One region of the Paenibacillus sp. FSL H7-689 genome, then DNA from elsewhere that is predicted to be linked to it. Evidence: predicted binding sites of a transcription regulator. Region 1 holds the regulator's gene; the other holds the start of a gene.
The links. The regulator Rex, encoded in region 1, represses fermentation and respiration genes when NADH is low (regulators of the CRP and FNR family bind a similar motif). The targets are predictions, from matches to a motif close to TTGTGAAATATTTCACAA.

Region 1 (9,464 bases):
CTGGGTAACCATCTTTTCAATCGGATTCTGCACGGCCACCTGACGATATACAAACCAACCTCCAAACAACACAACGGCTGAAATGACGGCAGTTAAAGCAATAGGCAATACTTTTAGCTTCAAGTTAATTACCCCTCCCAGATTTTGGCCTAACCTACTGGCTTATTGGTATATACGAATATGTGCACATTGACTCCTGCGAGAATTTCGACAGGATTATTTGTTTTTGAATGTAACTTTGAGTACATATCTGAGTATATCACATCGTATATACATTTTCGAAGGCGAAAATATGAATAAATTATTAATTTTAACTATTTAAATCAAATATGTTTACAGACAACACAAAGAACCGGTTCAGTCGGATATCCGTCTGCCGGTTCTTTCATTTCTCTAATTCTCTAGTTATGTCACTCTATTTGTTCTAGCTGTTCGGGAGTGTGTAGACCAGGTCCACCTGTTCTCCGTTGCTAAAACGATAAAAGCGATAGTGGTTATGCGTACCGTCTTTATAATACACTTGCCACACATATATTCCATTCACAACTCCGGGCATGATTCGCTTAATCTCGCCGGCAGGAACTTCAGAACTGAAGCGATTGCGGATCTGCGCTTCGGACATGCCATTCTGCAGCAGCTCACTGTGTACAGCGTTTGCACCCTTAGCCGGTTGATTGTTTGCATCGAATTTAACCCAGACCATAACATCTTGGTTATCCTTATTTTTACCGATCAGTGTCCAGTAGATGTTGTCAGAGCCTTCTTTGTCTCCCCAGATGTACTTGCGCAATTCATCATAGGATGTAATGCCCAGTTGCTTCTGTGCTGCTTGTATGGCGAGCGCTTCTTCCTTACGTTGGTCCTGTGTGACATAGACGTAATAACGCTGAAGTCCAAACAGAATCAGAACCAGTGCAAGCAGCGAAATCCATATCCACTTCTTTTTTTTCTTCAAAAGCCGAACTTCCTTTCCCTATGATGCTCTGTCCTGCAATTAACGAGCAAGCAGACCATCAAATGCCAATTGAGACTCACGCAAAATGCGCTCTTCATCCAGCGTCAGACATTCGCCGTGTTTCACCACTTGTTTTCCATCCACCCATACGTGCTCTACATCTTTGGCAGAAGCCGAGTAGATGGTATGCGAGATCAGGTCTGTATGTGGATAGAAATGTGCCTGTTCAATGTCCAAAGCGATAAAATCAGCCTTCATGCCAACCTGGAGTGCTCCGGTATTGTTCAAGAAGATGGATTTGGCACCGTATGACGTTCCGAGGAGTAACGCTTCGCCTGCTGGCACTGCCGTCGGGTCACCAGATACACCTTTGTGGATCAATGCAGCCAGTCTCATTTCCTCGAACATATCCAGGTTGTTGTTGCTTGCCGGTCCGTCTGTTCCGAGTGACACGGTAACTCCTGCTTTCAGTAACGCAGGAACCCGAGCAACACCGGAAGCGAGTTTCAGGTTACTTCCCGGGTTATGGGATACAGCCACATCATGACGGGCCAAAATTTCAATCTCTTCGTCATTCAGATGCACCGCATGTGCAACCAGGGATGGACGGGAGAAAAAGCCCAGTTTCTCCAGATGTGCCACAGGACGCAGTCCATAATCAGCCACGTTCTGCTCCACTTCACGAAGCGTTTCAGACATATGTGTATGGAGAGGAAGGTTCAGGTCGTTCGCAACCTGCACAAGCTTCTCTATGTAGTCAGGAGGGCATGTATATGGTGCATGTGGCGAGATTACGGTTGTAATGCGACCATCTGCCTGTCCATTCCACTCACGTGCAAACGCTGCCGACTCCTCCAGCTTCCGCAGTTGCTCTTCTTCCGAGCACAGCCCGATTACACCACGTGCCAGTGCTGCTCTAACGCCTGATTGCTCCACAACTTTGGCAACTTGATCCATGTGATCGTACATGTCCAGGAAAGCTGTAGTTCCGCCTTTCAACATTTCAAGCACCGACAGGGAAGTTCCCCAATATACATCTTCTGAAGTCATTTTCGCTTCCATCGGCCACATTTTTTCCTGCAACCATACTTGCAACGCAAGATCGTCTCCGTGCCCTCTGAGCAACGACATTGCTGCATGACCATGCGTATTGATCAGACCCGGCAGGAAGAACAGTCCTTTTCCATCCACTTTGGTACAATTTTTGTCTCCATCCGGCAATGTCTCACCAATATGCACAATCTTGTCATCCTGGACAACCATGTATCCTTGAACCACGTTCCATGCTGTGCCGCCTTCATTAACGGCAAATTTGCCGTTGTGAATTACCCATCTATTTGTTGTCATCTTCCTCGTCGTCCTTTCCAGTCTCCAAGTAATAGGCCAAACTAAGCAGATCCGTTGTAAAGTCAGCATGGTGAATGCGGATATGCGGCGGTGTTTTTAGAATTGTTGGTGCAAAATTAAGGATCGCTTCAATTCCTGATTCAATAAGCTGATCCGCAACATTTTGGGCTTCCGTATCCGGAACCGTGATAATACCGATACGGATGTTTTCCGTTTTAACCGCTTCCGTCAATTCATTCATTGGTTTTACCGTCAAACTGTTGATTTGGCTACCAATCTTCGGTCCATATGCATCAAATACAGCAACAATCTTCATGTTGTCTTTTAGATATGCGTTGTAGTTGGACAAGGCTTGACCGAGATTACCCGCGCCTACCAGAGCTACATTAATTTGCTGATCGATTTTGAGAATGTGACGAATTTTCTCAATCAAATAAGATACATCATACCCGATCCCTTTACGACCAAAATCACCGAAGTAAGCCAGGTCTTTACGAATTTGGGCCGGATTCAGATCCAGCCTCTGTCCAAGCTCTTGAGAAGAAACAGTAGCCACCTCACGCTGATGCAACTCGTTCAAATAACGCAAGTATACAGGCAGACGGCGTACCACCGCTTCCGAAATTTTATCCGATTTCATTCTTGCTCCCCCTTACCAAGGCCACGATAAAATAATAGATGAAAAGATGAGCATCCTGTATAAACTCAAAGATAAACGTGACATTTTATACAGAATGCTCCTTGTAATTTAGGTTATAAGTTCTTACGTGCAACTGCTTTAATCGGATACGGAAATATCTAATAAAGTTTAACGCCAAACGATAGTGTCATGCAATGATATAACGAACAAAACAACCATTATTTTTGTTCATTAGCAGGTTTTTCCAACCACTCGGTAATTCGTGGAACCATCTGCTCCGTGAGCATGTGTTCCATTTTGGGACCAGGTAAAGAATATAAAAAGAATTTACCATAGTACGCTTCAATCACCCGTGTATCATAAACAATGACAATTCCTCTGTCCTTCGCTGTACGCACCAATCGGCCAAATCCCTGCTTGAAACGAATGACCGCTTGCGGCACGGACAGTTTCATGAACGGATTTTTCTTCTGTTCCTGAAGCAGCTCACTCTTGGCTTCCACCAACGGATGATTCGGTGGCTGGAAAGGCAGTCGCACAATAGCGAGACAGGTTAGCGCCTCTCCCGGGATATCTACACCCTCCCAGAAGCTGCTTGTACCCAGAAGTACCGTAGCTTTGGCATCTTGGAACCTGCGAGTCAGCTTGGAGCGGCTTCCACTGTCCACGCCTTGCCCAAGCAACGAGATGTCGTTACCAGACAGTGCCTCCTTCAGCGGATCATAGACCTGTCGCAACATCTTGTATGAAGTAAACAGAACCATCATGCGTCCACGCGTGGCAATTGCCGTCTCTGCGAGTGATCGCACCAGCATATTAACAAAGTGCGCATCACCCACACTGCCCTTCACACTCGGGAAATCACGCGGAATCACCAGAAGTGCCTGATCGCGATAGTTGAAAGGTGATGGCAGCATCGAAGTTAACAACCGATTATTCTCGGAAGCTTCCTGCAAGCCAAGTTGTTCAATCATGAACTGGAATGACTTATCTACCGAAAGCGTAGCCGATGTAAGTACAACACTTTTCTTTTTATCAAAAAATAAATCCTTAAGTTGTGCACTGACATCTACAGGTACAGCATACAGCTGAAGAGATTTACTTCGGAACTGACCGCTGGCTTCCATCCAGTACACCGTTTTGGCATCATCCATACGCATGAAGAAACGTAGATTCTCCTTCAATGTGGTCAGATCTTTCAGCAATCCTGTAATGTCCGTGATCAGACTATCCGATTGATAATCATCCTGATCCTCTTTCACCTCAAGCAGCAATTTGTCCCCTTTGCGAACCAAATCGCCCAGAGTCACATAGATCTGGTTCTCCAGATCCTGCAACTCCTGCCATTTTGCAGGTTTCTGAGAAGCTTTCAGACGCAGTGAAAATTGCCCCGTCTCTCCCGGTGAAGCATCACTTCGTTCAGGCAACAAACCGAACAAGGCATCGCTCATACGATCCCACAGTTCCTTGACCTCAACAGCCAGCGGGAACATCTGATCCACCATGGAGCCCCATTGCACCGAATTTTCATGCCCGGATAACTGGGAACGAAGCATAGGCAGCTGACCATTACGACTGTCTTTAAACAGGCGGGTCAGTGTATGAACCAACGTGAAATATTTCATATGCATTCCAAGATGTTTACCAGCAACATCCTCCAGATGATGTGCCTCATCGATCACAAGACTCTCATAGGCTGGCAGCAGCTGATGCGCGGCTTTCACATCCGTAAATAATTTGGAGTGATTGGTGATTACAATATCAGACAACCCGGCCTCATGTTTGGCACGATGGTAGAAACATTTGCGGAACCATGGACATGATCTTCCCAGACAGGACTCGGATTCGCTCTGTACCGTCTCCCAGAAGTCCCCTCCGCGTCCGCTAAGGTTAAGTTCCTCATCATCTCCGGTTTCGGTCTGCGTGAGCCAGACAATCATCTGAGCAGCTGTGAAATAATCCTCTTTGGGTGTAGCGAATTCACGTTTATTGATTTTGTGTTCAAATTTGCGCAGGCACAGGTAATGTCCACGTCCTTTGAATACAGCAGCCTTAAACGGGAACGGAACCACTTGAGTCAGCATCGGAATGTCCCGCTCTCTCAATTGCTCCTGCAGATTGATCGTATGCGTGCTGACCATAACTTTCTGTTCCTGCTTCACACTTTCGTAAATAGCAGGCAAGAGATAACCCAGAGATTTACCGGTGCCTGTTCCTGCTTCGATCAAGAGATGTTTCTCTTCATCCAGGGCTTGCCTTACACTGCTGAACATCTGAGTCTGCGCTTCACGCTCTTCGTAATGATCCAGCGTATCCTTCAGGTTCTCCCGAACCTGGTCCATAAACTGTTCGAAGCTTACACCATCAAGGGGGTTAGCCTCCCGCTCATCGCGTGGTGCACCAATATCGGTCCAATCACTTACATTAAGAGCAAGCTGACGATAATAGGTATGTCCGTCCAGATCCTGAATCGGCTCTGCTTCCTTCTCACTGCGCATTCCGTCCAAGAACCAGCCCAAGTCACTGTCTTCTGGTGCAAACAGGTCACTGAGGCGCTGAATCGTTATGAGCGGTAATTCCTTTAACTCATCCAGGCACTTGAGCAGCACATAGGCTGTCGCCAGTGCATCACTGTCTGCCTGGTGAGGGCGATCATGTTGAAATCCAAATTCGGAAGACACATAACCGAGTTGATAAGAACCCAGTGATGGGAATGTGATCTTCAGAAAATCAATCGTGTCCAGAATGCGGCCAGTGAACGGCAAATAACCGCAACGGTCAAGAGCATTCTGCAAAAAGTGAAAATCAAAAGCGACGTTGTGTCCAACAAGCACCACATCATTAAGTAGCGGAACCATCTCCATCATCATCTCTTCGAGTGAAGGAGCGTCCGCCACATCTGCATCGGTAATACCCGTCAACCCCGAAATAAACGGGGGAATCGGTACACCAGGGTTCACATAAGAACTATATATTTGAGTTATGCTGTAGTCATGATCTATGATGGCAAGTCCGGCCTGTATAATCTCACCGTCGGACTGCGTGCCGGTTGTTTCGAAATCCAATACGGCAAATTTCATTGCAATGTACGGTCCCTTCCATTCCAGTCTATGTTACAGCATAGCAAAAAAAAGGGGATTTGAAAATTAACTGACAAAAAAGCGGTGTCCCCGCCGCTATGCCAAAGGAGGGAACACCGTTTTTTGTCGCCGAATTCCCGCTTAATGAAGGGTCGTCAGCTGATTAGCATATTGCAATTTTCCCCTGTTCAACCTGCAAGCTTCCATGTTGTACAGTGGTTCGGTCAATGTCGGGTCATACTGAAGGGCCTGTGCAAAGAGTGAACATGCAGCTTCGGGATTCGCAAGCTTGGCTTGAATACAGCCCAGGGCGTTGCATACAAGCCCTTTTAAGCGAGGTGAACCCTTAAGGTACATGATCTGCTGCAAATGTGTCCCGGCTTCCGCCATTTGTTCCAAATTCAGATACGCGAGCGCCAGGTAAAAACGAGTCAATGCACTCTCCGGATGGTCGGTCACAACCCGGGAGAACTGCATGATCGCCTGCGGATACATCTGTAATTTGAAATAGCCCTGACCTCGACTGAAACATTCCAGATGGAGTTCAGGCAGAGCGGTAACAGCTTCCTGTTCCGGTTCAAGGGAAGCAGGCTTATCCATCTCCCGCTCCCTCACCTGGCTCATCTTTTCTTCAAACATCAGCCATTCATCCAGCATTCCGTCACTCATCCGCTTAAGCAAGTTCCACTTTTGCAGCAATTCCTGTTTGTTCAGGCCTTCAGCGGAAGGATAGCTCTTGATAATTTCATCTAACATGTCGTTCATTTCTGCGAAAACATGCTGGAACATCGTTGCATCCCCACCCTTGAAAAAATGGATTAGTGCAGTGACCTGTACTCATTTTTTGCTTCAAGGGCCGATTTCATTCTCCTTACCAGTCGATTACATAATTGTTGCGTGGACTTCCTGCTTCATCGTTTGTACAGGTTTATTCTGTCCATCTACAAATACAACGGTTGGTTTGTGAGTATTTGCCTCTTCTTGCGACATCATGGCGTAAGAAATGATAATGACGTTATCTCCAGGCTGCACCAGACGTGCAGCTGCGCCGTTAAGACATATGACCCCGCTTCCGCGTGGTCCTGGAATCACATAAGTTTCCAGACGTGCACCATTGTTGTTGTTCACAATTTGCACTTTTTCGTTTTCCATCAAGTCGGATGTTTCCATCAAGTCTTCATCTATGGTAATGCTACCCACATAGTTCAAGTTGGCTTCCGTTACCGTAGCCCGGTGAATTTTGGATTTCATCAGTGTTCTAAACATGGGACAGTACCTCCGATTTTTGCAACCTTATATTGTCAATCAATCTTGTTTTTCCGAATTTCACCGCAAGTGCGATGAGCAGATCATCACGTCCTTGAACTTCCTCCTGATCTGCGAGTGGCTCCAGACTTGGAAAAGCCTGAATCTCGGCGTAGTCGATAACGGCAAGCGGTGAGCTTGCAATCTGCTCGCGCAGAATACGACGGATATCTGCGGCGTTTGTAGCTGCACCTGTATCTGCGGCATCCTGAGCTGCACGCAGTGCCTTCGACAGAACTAACGCCTGTGTACGCTGTTCAGCGCTAAGATAGACATTACGTGAACTGAGGGCAAGACCATCCTCTTCGCGAACAATCGGACAAGGTACAATCTCTACAGGCATATTCAAATCATTCACCATCTGTTGAATGACCGCAACCTGCTGAGCGTCTTTCATTCCAAAAAATGCACGCTGCGGCTGTACTATGTTGAAGAGCTTGGAGACTACAGTTGTTACTCCGTCAAAATGTCCTGGACGTGAAGCGCCACATAGGCGCTCCGTCAGTTTTGAGACAGATACCGTCGTTTGCGTTGCCTGTGGATACATCTCTTCAACAGAGGGAATAAATACGATATCCACTCCTTGTGAACGTGCTGTTTCCACATCTCTGGCTTCATCCCGCGGATAACTGTCAAAATCTTCATTAGGGCCAAATTGAATCGGATTAACGAATATGCTTAATACCACGATATCGCTCTGTTGTCTGGCTGCCTGCATCAAGCTTGCATGACCTTGATGAAGATAACCCATTGTCGGTACCAGACCTACAACGGACGCACTGGACCGAATCGCTTGACGCTTCAAGCTTAGTTCCTGTCTTAACTCTGCGATTGTCCGTAATACTTTCATGAGTTACTCCCCACCTTCTCCTTGCGTTGTCCGCCGTACAGTTGATCCAGAACACCATCCGCAGCATTGAATACATGCTCTTCGGCCGGGAACGAACGATCTTTAACTTCTTTCACGTAAGCTTCGATGCTCGTTCTGATTAATGTACCCACATCTCCATAGGTTTTGACAAATCGTTTGGGCGTATACGGAGAGGCGTATTGAACCACATCGTGGAATACCAGTACCTGACCATCACAGCCTCGACCTGCTCCAATTCCAATGGTAGGGATGGACAGTTCCTCCGAGATCGCCCGTGCAACTTCTTCCGTAACCAGTTCAAGCACAATACCAAACGCACCAGCAGCTTCCAGGGCTTTGGCTTCGTCCATCAGACGTTTCGCATCCGCTGCATCCTTGCCCTGAATGCGGTAACCACCAATCTGATTAACCGATTGAGGTGTCAGTCCGATATGCCCAAGAACAGGTACGCCTGCTTGCACAACTGCTCTAACAGTGTCCGCTATCTCGACTCCGCCTTCCATTTTAACCGCATGGGCATGCCCCTCTTGCATCAGTCGACGTACACCCTTAAGCGTCTCATCCACGCTGCCATGATAGGTCATAAAAGGCATATCAGCCACAATAAATGTTTTCTCAGCTCCGCGCACTACGGAACGTGTGTGGTAAACCATGTCGTCAATGGTCACCGGAAGCGTCGAGTTATAACCCAGTACTACATTGCCGAGTGAATCACCAACAAGGATCAGATCGATACCTGCTTCCTCTGCGAGGAGCGCTGTTGGATAATCGTAAGCCGTGATCATACTAAGCGGCACACCATCCTGCTTATATTTTTTCATTTTCACAATATTCAACGCTTGTTTGTTCGCCATTTTCTCTCATGGCTCCTTTCTTCTTTTCAAATAAACGCAACAAAAAAACCTTTTAGTTTTCCACTAAAAAGTCCCGAAAAGTCAAAAAAGAGTCACTTGCGATCGTCCCTTCTGTCTCGGTCCTCTTCGGCTCAGAGCAGAATCCAACAACTCACTTAAACGTATTTCATTCTTGCACTGCGGTCTGCTTGTATAAAACACATCAAAGCAGAACAAAGGTTACTGTTACGGGAGTGCAATTCGGTCTGCATTAGCCGATATCGCCTCACGAACACAGTATACCAAAGTTCTGCTCAAACTTCACGTCTTATGTTCATTTTACCAGTGAAAATTCGACAAATTGTTTATGATTTCCAGGAAATCTCACCAGAGATGATTAGTGTATGTTCTCCATCGTGCTTCTCCACGATAA
Region 2 (9,464 bases), on a different contig from region 1:
AAAGTAGTCTGTCCAAGTGACGAGCTTTTTTGGTTATTGATTTGGATGGTGGATATTTAAACATAATTAATATTATGTAAACTAATATCTGAAATCTAAAATAGGCCTATAATAGAAATCAAACAAAAGAACCATTCGCCTCTTCTCTTTAGAAGAAACAAATGGCCTTTTTGGCTAAGACAGATATCTTAATATACAACTTTTAACGTGCTGAATCGTTCACGATATGAATGATTGCGGGATTGAATTACTCGAGTCCAGCGATCTGTTCTTTTAATTTGTTAGCAGAAGCCTGGAAAGCCACTTTTTCGGTTTCATTCAACGGAAGAGGCAGAATTTCGCGCACACCGTTGCGATCGACAACACATGGAACACCCAGATAAACATCCGATACACCATTGTAATCTTCAAGGTACGTGGATACGTTCAGAACGGAGCCTTCGTTGCCGAGAATTGCAGCTACAATGCGGTCCAGAGCAAGGGCGATTGCATAGGAAGTCGCTCCTTTGGCATTAATAATCTCATACGCTGCATTTTTGGTACGGTCGAAGATATCCTGTTGTGTTTCTTCATCCAATTCCAGATCTGTTCCTGCAACGTTAGCCAGGCTCCATACCGGTACTTCGGAATCTCCATGCTCACCAATAATGTGTGCGTGAATACTACGCGGGTCGATCCCTTTATTCTTACCAATCAGGTAACGGAAACGTGCGCTATCGAGCAATGTACCTGAACCGATGACACGGGAGGCAGGCCATCCACTTTGTTTCCATGAAGTATAGGACAAAATATCTACAGGATTGGTTGCAATCAGTAAAATACCATGAGAATTCACTTCAGTAATACGCTCAATAATATCTTTGAAAATGCTTGCATTTTTCTTCAGCAGATCAATCCGGGTTTCGCCCGGTTTCTGGGAAGCACCCGCTGTAATAATAATGATATCTGCATCTTTGCAGTCGGAATAATCGCCAGCCCATACTTTCACGCCTCCCGTAAATGGAAGACCGTGGTTCATATCCAGCATTTCGCCGGTTGCTTTATCATGATTCACATCCACAAATACCAACTCGGACGAACGCTGTCTCAACATTAGCGTGTATCCCGTTGTTGTTCCCACCGCACCCATGCCTACAATCACGACACGACTTGGTTTCAGAGCTGCACTATTTGTCATGTTCAATATCCTCTCCTTTTTGGGTTATACTCCCATCCATATTAAGGGATTAGAGAATATAAAGCGAGTGTTGTCTATAAAATAGTTCACATTTCATGTCTTTTTACCAATTATTCCGTCGAAAAACAGTTTAGGATGAAATTAATGGTAATAAATGTGCGACCTATAGCCCAGAGTATGAGCTGGAAAAAGGGAGCGGCCGACCATGAGTGGGCAATGAGCCTTTTACATAAGGTTTGTGGTAGAATAGGAGCAGTGGATTCTGATGAATCGTAAATAAAACGCCATAGGACAGACATGCGCGCCTGTATATTGGATGAGAGAGGTGGAACCCACTTGCGTTCGCAATGGATTAAAATCGCGCAGACAGCATTACTGTCTATAGGTATAGCAGCTGTATTGGCTGCATGCACCGACTCAGATCAACCTCCGGTAGCAGAACCTCCGCAGCAGCAGGAGGACACCGGGAATACAGGGCAGACATTAACTGTCGTTCCCCCTGTGAATAGTACAGAATCTGCAGACATGGCCAAGTACCAGATACAGACCCGTTTGACCGATTTTCAGTTGCTCAATGACAACGGAGGATTGGCGTGGGGGGTGACGCGGAATGCGCTGCGCCTGTACTACACTCAGGATCAGGGAAAGACCTGGACCAATATTTCACCTTCGGAAAATGTACAATTTCCGGCTAACCCTAAATATGGACAAAGCATTTATTTTGTAGATCGTGCGCACGGTTGGATTGTTCGTGAAGGTATGGGTGGAACAGATACCATGGTGCTTCGCACCAACAATGGGGGCGTAACTTGGAGCCTGTCTTCTCTGTCCAAGACGGATAAAGTGACTGCGATCTCATTTGTATCTCCTGAGAAAGGCTGGATTCTCACCACGGTCGATACCGCTATTGGTAAACAGGACAAGAAACTTTACTTTACCGAGGACGGTGGAATTACCTGGAATCGGATGTCTTCCAGTGATGAAGATGGCAAACAGGAAGCAGAAGAGATTTCCAAACGTGGATACACCACGGGCATGACTTTCTCGGATCCAAAACACGGTTTCTTAACAGCGCTGGAGTTCGGCACACCGAAGTTGTATGTAACATCAGACGGCGGAGAGAACTGGAATACTGGACCATCCTTCTTTGATCGAAACAAATTCAACGGGTGTGGTAATTTCAGTGTTAGTTCACCAGAATTTTTTGGACGTGAAGCGCAATCAGCCTGGATGTCAATGTCCTGTTCTCAAGGCGAGAGCACGACATTTAATGGATTCTTTACCACCGATGGAGGAAAGAGCTGGAAGCTGTCCAATTTCACTTTAAACAAACAAACGGGTCCGAATCGTAACCTTTCACCAGTATTTCTGAACGCATCGGAAGGTTGGGCGATGCAAAAGGGCATAACCTACCACACCAAGGATGCGGGCAAAACGTGGAGCGCTCTTCCTGCAAGCAGTGTACTGGAGAAAATTCTCGAAGACTATCCGGAGATTGTGAAGATGCAGATGGTTACCCCCAAGCTTGGCTGGATATTGGTTGAAAATACAGATGCCAAAAGATCGTTGTTATTGCAAACGGTAGATGGCGGTGTACATTGGAAAGTACTTTAAACGTAGAGTGTTATCGATGTGAATAGATAGGAGAAAGGAGAGGAGCCTACGGGTTCCTTTTCTTTTTTTGCTTAGTTTGTGAAATAAATCACAAATAAATCCACTAGAAGGTGATATATTTAACTCAACAAGAGAAGGAGTGATGAAGATGAGAACCAACGGTCAAACTCAAATCACGCAGGCGGATGAATTAACCAGATATATGCTTCAATTATGTTACACATGTGACGATGCCAATCGTTGTACAACAGAGGAAGCAGTGAAGGCTTGCATGGCAGAACACGCACAGGCAGACCAGCCCGAACCAGCCGAAGGTGGAGATGTAACTCGCGGGTATATGGATCTAATGTATGCTTAGTTATCAAAACTGATCAAAGAAGGCTGATATATCAACGTTTTGCCTCTGAAGTGCACCCCTTAGAATAGACATTGGAAAACCCCTTGGGTTTAGCCGATGAAATTCTAGGGGGTGTATTTTTTATGGCGATTAAGGGACAAAAGTTTAAAACGTATTCAGAGAAGATAAAAAATGAGACTATTCGTCTGCTTACGGTTGAGGGGTAGACTTATCGAAAGATTAATGAACATCTGGGGATTCATTACCCAGGACGAATGAAGCGCTGGATGCGAAAATATCGGGAACAAGGTGAGTTTGGACTGATGGATCAGCGAGGTCGACGTAAAGAATACTTGGATCAAGAACGCTATGTACAGAAACTGAAACGGGAGAATGAGTGCTAAAAAAGGCTTGGTAATCTGGAAGGAGGAAGCAAATATATAATACAAACAAGCGTTCTCATTGGAGGGGTGAACATGCTAGTGAAATATTTAGGTTGGTTAGTTGAAATCATTTACGAGGATCAAAGCGGAAAGAAGATAGATGCCGTGACCATGCCTTTTTTATTGTAATAGATTAGAGAGTAGCAAGACTAATAGGGGGAATGGTAGATGGCAGATTCAGACTGTAATCAAAACGCTTCCGGTCTTTGTTCAGAGGCAGAAGGGAATACAACCACCGCAAGCGGGTTTGCTTCTCATGCGGAAGGATATCAGACTACAGCCAGTGCATCAGCAGCCCATGCGGAAGGATATCAAAGTAATGCCAGCATGGATTCAGCCCATGCGGAAGGAAGCCACACAAGCGCTTCCGGAGCCGCATCTCACGCCGAAGGGTATATGACACTGGCTACGATTGATGCGGCCCATGCAGAAGGGGCTTATACGACAGCATCCGGTTATGAGGCTCACGCCGAAGGGTACCTTTCCGTCTCTTCGGGCCACGCTGCCCATGCAGAAGGAGCCCGAACCGTTGCATCTGGGTACGGAGCCCATGCGGAGGGTGCTGATTCAGACGCCAGTGGAAATGCTTCTCACGCTGAAGGAGTAGGGGCGGCGGCTGTCGGTGATGCATCTCATGCTGAAGGTACGAATACAACGGCATCTGGGGCAGGCGCACATGCCGAAGGACAGTTTACAGTAGCCAGTGGAGATGCTTCTCATGCAGAGGGATTTCAAACAACGGCAAGTGGGTTATATGCTCATGCGGAAGGAGCATTTTATGCTACAGCATCCGGTTTAGCATCTCATGCCGAAGGAACCGGTACAATAGCTTCCAACACTGGTTCACACGCTGAAGGTTTAGGTAGTGTGGCTTCAGCAACGTACTCCCATGCCGAAGGAGTTTATACAAAAGCTTCCGGTGATTTTTCACATGCTGAAGGTTATTATACTACTGCTTCCGGTATAGTATCTCATGCAGAGGGCGAAGGAACACTAGCTAGCGGTGTTTATTCCCATGCAAGAGGTCAGGAAACGAGATCAACTGCTACAGCTTCAAGCTCAGAAGGCGCCTTTACTCAGGCTAATGCAAATTATTCACATGCTGAAGGGAATTTTACTAACGTTCTTTCCGATCATGTTAACTCCCATATAATGGGTAGATATGGCCAAACGTTATATCCTGGTTCATGGCATTTAGCCAATGGTACAGGTCCTGGTTATGGATTAGCCGCTGTACTCCAAGGCTCAACCGGCAATCTATATATTGATGGAACCGTTATGTCGCCTGCTGCCGATTATGCCGAAATGTTTGAGACGATAGATGGGCAGCCGATTGAACCGGGATATTTCGTAACAACGGTTGGTGAAAAAGTTAGGAAAGCAACAAACACAGATGACTATGTTGCAGGTATTGTCAGTGCGAGACCATCATTTATAGGGGGAGCCAGCCACCTAAATTGGATGGGCAAATATGAAACAGACGAATGGGGCAAGATCCAATACGAAGACAGAGTAGTTCCGGAGCAGAAGGATGAGCGGGGAGAGGTTATAGTACCAGCTTATACAATCAACAGTGCTGTTATTAGCGCCTCTTATGACCATTCACGCGAGTACGTCTCCCGCATAGATCGAATGGAATGGGTAGCCATAGGAATGATGGGGAAGCTCCTTGTGAGGGATGATGGAACCTGTCAAGTGGATGGTTACTGCCGACCTAATGATGAAGGAATTGCAACTGCTGCTGCAGAAGGGTTCCGAGTATTAGCAAGAACAGGAGCCAATCAGATTAAAGTCCTTGTCAAATAAACGGAGCTTGAAACGATTTTAAATAGCTATAGGTCCAATCTTTCAAAAGTTGGGCTTTTTTGTATTCTGGGATCGTCACGCTAAATCAGCTTGTATAACTACAAACGTATGTGAGCGAAAATTATAGTAAGATGGATTTAATGTATGCTTAGGCTAATCATTCACGGAGAACGCTCCTGCGGGAGGGTTCTTTTTGATTTGGAGAGAAATGTATACGCTTTAAATTCACTTCGCAAATATTGCAGCATGGGTTATTATAGAAACAATTAAGGTAAATGTCTCAAAATGTGGATTTTTTTAATTGACTTTATCTGAAAGAGAAAGGGCATGAGATAGTAGAAAGGATGAAACCATGAATATTCAGAATCTCCCAATTGAAATAAAAGAACATATAGGGGAAGTCCAGAAAATCACTTTTCCTAAGCAAGGTCATACTTCTACTGTGGCTATTCTGGATACATTCGACCAGAAGTACATCATCAAGAAAACAGAAAACGATCTTTATAATGAATGGTTATCCGATGAATATAAGGTGCTCCAATACCTTTACCATACGGGACTCCCTGTTCCAAAGGTGTATTCATTCCATACTGAGGACACATCGAGATGGCTTCTGATGGATTATATTGATGGAATAAGTTTAAGAGAATTTCTCTCTAAGATGCCTGACCTCCAAAGTAAAGAAAAAGCGATTTTTAACTTTGGGCTTTGTTTAAAGAAAATACATGAATGCTCTTGTCCTGTTGAGTTATTGAACAATAACACTCCTTGGTTAGATACAATGCTTAACAAAGCAGAATATAATCTAACTCACTTTGCTGTAGACGGATCAGAAGAACTACTTCAACAGTTGAAATAAGGAAGACCAAAACCAATAGAGAACACTTTCATTCATGGAGATTTTACTATTGATAATGTGCTAGTTAATGATTGCAAGATTGTTGGAGTTATTGACTGGGCAGGAGCAGCTTATGGCGATCCAAGATATGATGTAGCATTAGCCATTAGACCGAAACAGAACGCGTTTGATAATGAAAGAGATAGAGAAATATTTTATAAAGGGTATGGAAAGTTAAGAATAACGGATGAAGAATATAATTATTTTGAAGATGGGATATATAACTTCTTTTAGTCTGGCTATAAATTGTTCTTCAAACGTATATTAATCTCTCTAGAAGGAGTCGAATAAATGAGCCCTCCAAAACATATCTTATCTGCCGCTGCAATCGTGATAAACGAACAAAATGAATTATTACTTATTAGAGGACCACGAAGAGGATGGGAAATGCCAGGCGGTCAAGTAGAAGAAGGAGAATCCCTAAGTCAAGCTGCGATCAGAGAAACGAAAGAGGAGTCTGGAATCGACATTGAAATCATCAAATTCTGTGGAATATTTCAGAATATCGAAAATTCAATATGTAACACATTATTTCTAGCAAGACCAATAGGAGGAGAATTAATCACATCATCGGAGAGTTTAGAGTCTGGTTTCTTTCCGATCGATGAAGCCATTTTAAAAGTCGAATGGAAAAACTTCAGAGAAAGAATAGAGTATTGTTTAGAACCTGAGATGCAACCTTTTTGCATTGAATTCAGTGATGAAAATAATATTTAAAAGTTTCCGGAAAAGCGTGGTGTTATCTAATTGTTTTGGGAAAATGTACAAGTGTTTGTTAATTGACCAAAACTACAATAGGGGGAATTACATTGAACGTAACCTTTACTAAGGTGGCCGGAGTTAGCTTCATTATTTTATCAATCTTAAGACTAACTCCTTATATTAATGTGACTGGTAAGTGGTTGTTATACATATCGATAGCAGCATTTTTTCTTATCCTATATGACTTAATGGAATTTGTGATTAAAAGAATAATGGCAAGTAAGGGTTTGAAACTAAGCAAAGTTTTATCTAGTTTTCGCCCATTGTTTCTTGGATGTGCAGTGATGGCTATTATAGTTTTGCCTAATATAAAGGTCGCTATCTCTGTTAAAGAGGTGAATACGTATAGTGATTTTTTCACTTTAATTAGCCTAGGAATAGCAATAATGTTACTTGGATTTAAGACTGAAAGAGAAGAATCTACTTCGCTGGAAAAATCAAAAGGGAATGAGATAAGAGAATTTTTGAATTCAACTGAAGGAGAAATGATTATTAAAAAATATATAGAAGAACAAACAATAGAAAATAACAAAAAATTGATAAGTTAGGCAGGTTCTAAGTAGTCATGATGAACGAAAAAGATTTGAAGGTCAATTCCGGAAAGGAAGTTCAATCAATGAAACGAGTCGATGAAGTATAAACGAGTGTAAATTTGAAGAAATCAAAGAACATGCCATTTTTATCACATTCAGAGCGGAAATCGTCGGAGGGAGAGAAGAGATATCAAGACCAGAGATTGCATGGTTGGATATAACACAGGCAGATGAGCTTATGCCTTACTACAAGAACGGCTTTAAAAGCTTACTTCATGGCAATGAGATTACATATTTCAACGAAGGTAACAAGTAATGTTCTGAATGTAGTGTATAAAGGAGGCTATCAGATGAACAAGCACAGTGTTTATGAAACAAACAGCTTTTATTGGGATACAAAAGGGAATGACTTTTTGAGAGCAATCGTGCTTCCATATTATGGAGCATTTATCTCGGAAGAAAAACACCAACTTTTTGGTGATGTCTCAGGTTTAAAGATGTTAGAGGTGGGCTGTGGAAATGGTCAATCCTTGCAGTATCATGGAGACCGCAAAGCAGGTGAACTGTGGGGTATGGATATATCCCAGAAACAGATAGAAAAGACACAACAACACTTGAGGACATACGGAATTCCTGCAACATTGATATGTTCACCCATGGAAGAGGAATGTGGGATTCCTACTAATTATTTTGACGCTGTGTATTCGATTTATGCCATAGGTTGGACAACCGATCTTGAAGGTACTTTCAGCCGAATCGCTTCTTATTTAAAGAAAGATGGTATTTTTATTTTCAGTTGGTCTCATCCAATTCATAGATGTGTCGTTGAAGAAAATGATAGATTTGTCTTCAATAAGCCGTATTCTGATGAATCGTGGTATGCGATATCTCCTGACTTTTGTCAGGGTGAATTAACCTTGGCTGATCGTCAACTATCAACCTATGTCAATGCGTTAGCGAAAGCGGGATTTGTCATTGAACAAATGATAGAAGAATCCGATGAGGATATCATGCAATTACATAATAATAGCGATAGTCTCCTTAAAAGAGCAAAGATGTTACCTGTATCCTTTGTGATTAAAGCAAGAAAACGGTGATTAAATGAAATGAATCGGAGAGTGGGCTATGTTTATTTATGGGTTGAAAGCAGATCAATGGAGAACGTAATAGATCAAATTTTATTTTAACTAAAATTAAAGAATGGGTTTTAAAGAACTGGTGCGAGGAATGAACATCTAAAAGACATCTTGATGAGACGAAGGAGGTCACGAATTGTTTCTCAATGTATTATTTTGGTTGATTATTCTCTGGGTGATCTCCCTTTATTTCAGTTTTCCTAAGAAAGATCGCATGTACACAGTCAATGTGCCAAGCACATATTACATTCAATCTTCAAATCGTTTGGATATGCAGAAAAACTACGAATGCGCTGCATTTTCCAGTGCGTTTGTCTTGAGACATTTCGGTTTGGAGTCCAACGGAACAAAGCTTTATGAAACCTATCCTCGCAAATTACTGGATGGTACGGTATATCCCAAAGCGGTCGTTGTTTTTTTCAGGAAGCTAGGATATCAGGCAATGTACTTACGTGGTAATGTGAATACGTTAAAGAAACAGATCAGCCAGGGTGTGCCTGTTATTTTATTTATTAGAGTACATCCCAAACAACGTTATTTGCATTTTGTTCCCGTCGTTGGTTATGATGAAACGCATTTTTACTTGGCAGAATCGTTAGACCACAAGATTAATTGTGATGAAGAATATTACAATCGAAAAGTCAGCATAAGTGAACTCAACATGTTATGGAGGTCGTGGTTACCTTTTTCTCAAAACTCCTATATCGTCGTACACCCGATGCAGATTTAAGACGGCTCTCTTTCAAGGGACAAGATAT

Region 2: a site for Rex is predicted at 1,252-1,269, ahead of C170_RS20675 (L-lactate dehydrogenase). Genes of this name have one in related genera too.

The regions. Positions count from the first base shown of each region.
Region 1 is NZ_ASPU01000011.1:42,442-51,905, forward strand. It holds gene C170_RS06645 (hypothetical protein) at 1-123, opposite strand, end outside; gene C170_RS06650 (cell wall elongation regulator TseB-like domain-containing protein) at 425-955, opposite strand; gene C170_RS06655 (amidohydrolase) at 995-2,302, opposite strand; gene C170_RS06660 (redox-sensing transcriptional repressor Rex) at 2,289-2,942, opposite strand; gene dinG (ATP-dependent DNA helicase DinG) at 3,161-6,022, opposite strand; gene C170_RS06670 (tetratricopeptide repeat protein) at 6,164-6,811, opposite strand; gene panD (aspartate 1-decarboxylase) at 6,905-7,288, opposite strand; gene panC (pantoate--beta-alanine ligase) at 7,281-8,177, opposite strand; gene panB (3-methyl-2-oxobutanoate hydroxymethyltransferase) at 8,174-9,052, opposite strand; gene C170_RS06690 (biotin--[acetyl-CoA-carboxylase] ligase) at 9,397-9,464, opposite strand, start outside.
Region 2 is NZ_ASPU01000028.1:230,037-239,500, forward strand. It holds gene C170_RS20675 (L-lactate dehydrogenase) at 248-1,177, opposite strand; gene C170_RS20680 (WD40/YVTN/BNR-like repeat-containing protein) at 1,514-2,791, shown strand; gene C170_RS20685 (hypothetical protein) at 2,940-3,149, shown strand; gene C170_RS20695 (peptidase G2 autoproteolytic cleavage domain-containing protein) at 3,740-5,377, shown strand; partial or broken gene C170_RS20700 (phosphotransferase) at 5,730-6,509, shown strand; gene C170_RS20705 (NUDIX hydrolase) at 6,567-6,992, shown strand; gene C170_RS20710 (hypothetical protein) at 7,085-7,585, shown strand; gene C170_RS20715 (class I SAM-dependent methyltransferase) at 7,921-8,667, shown strand; gene C170_RS20720 (C39 family peptidase) at 8,843-9,436, shown strand.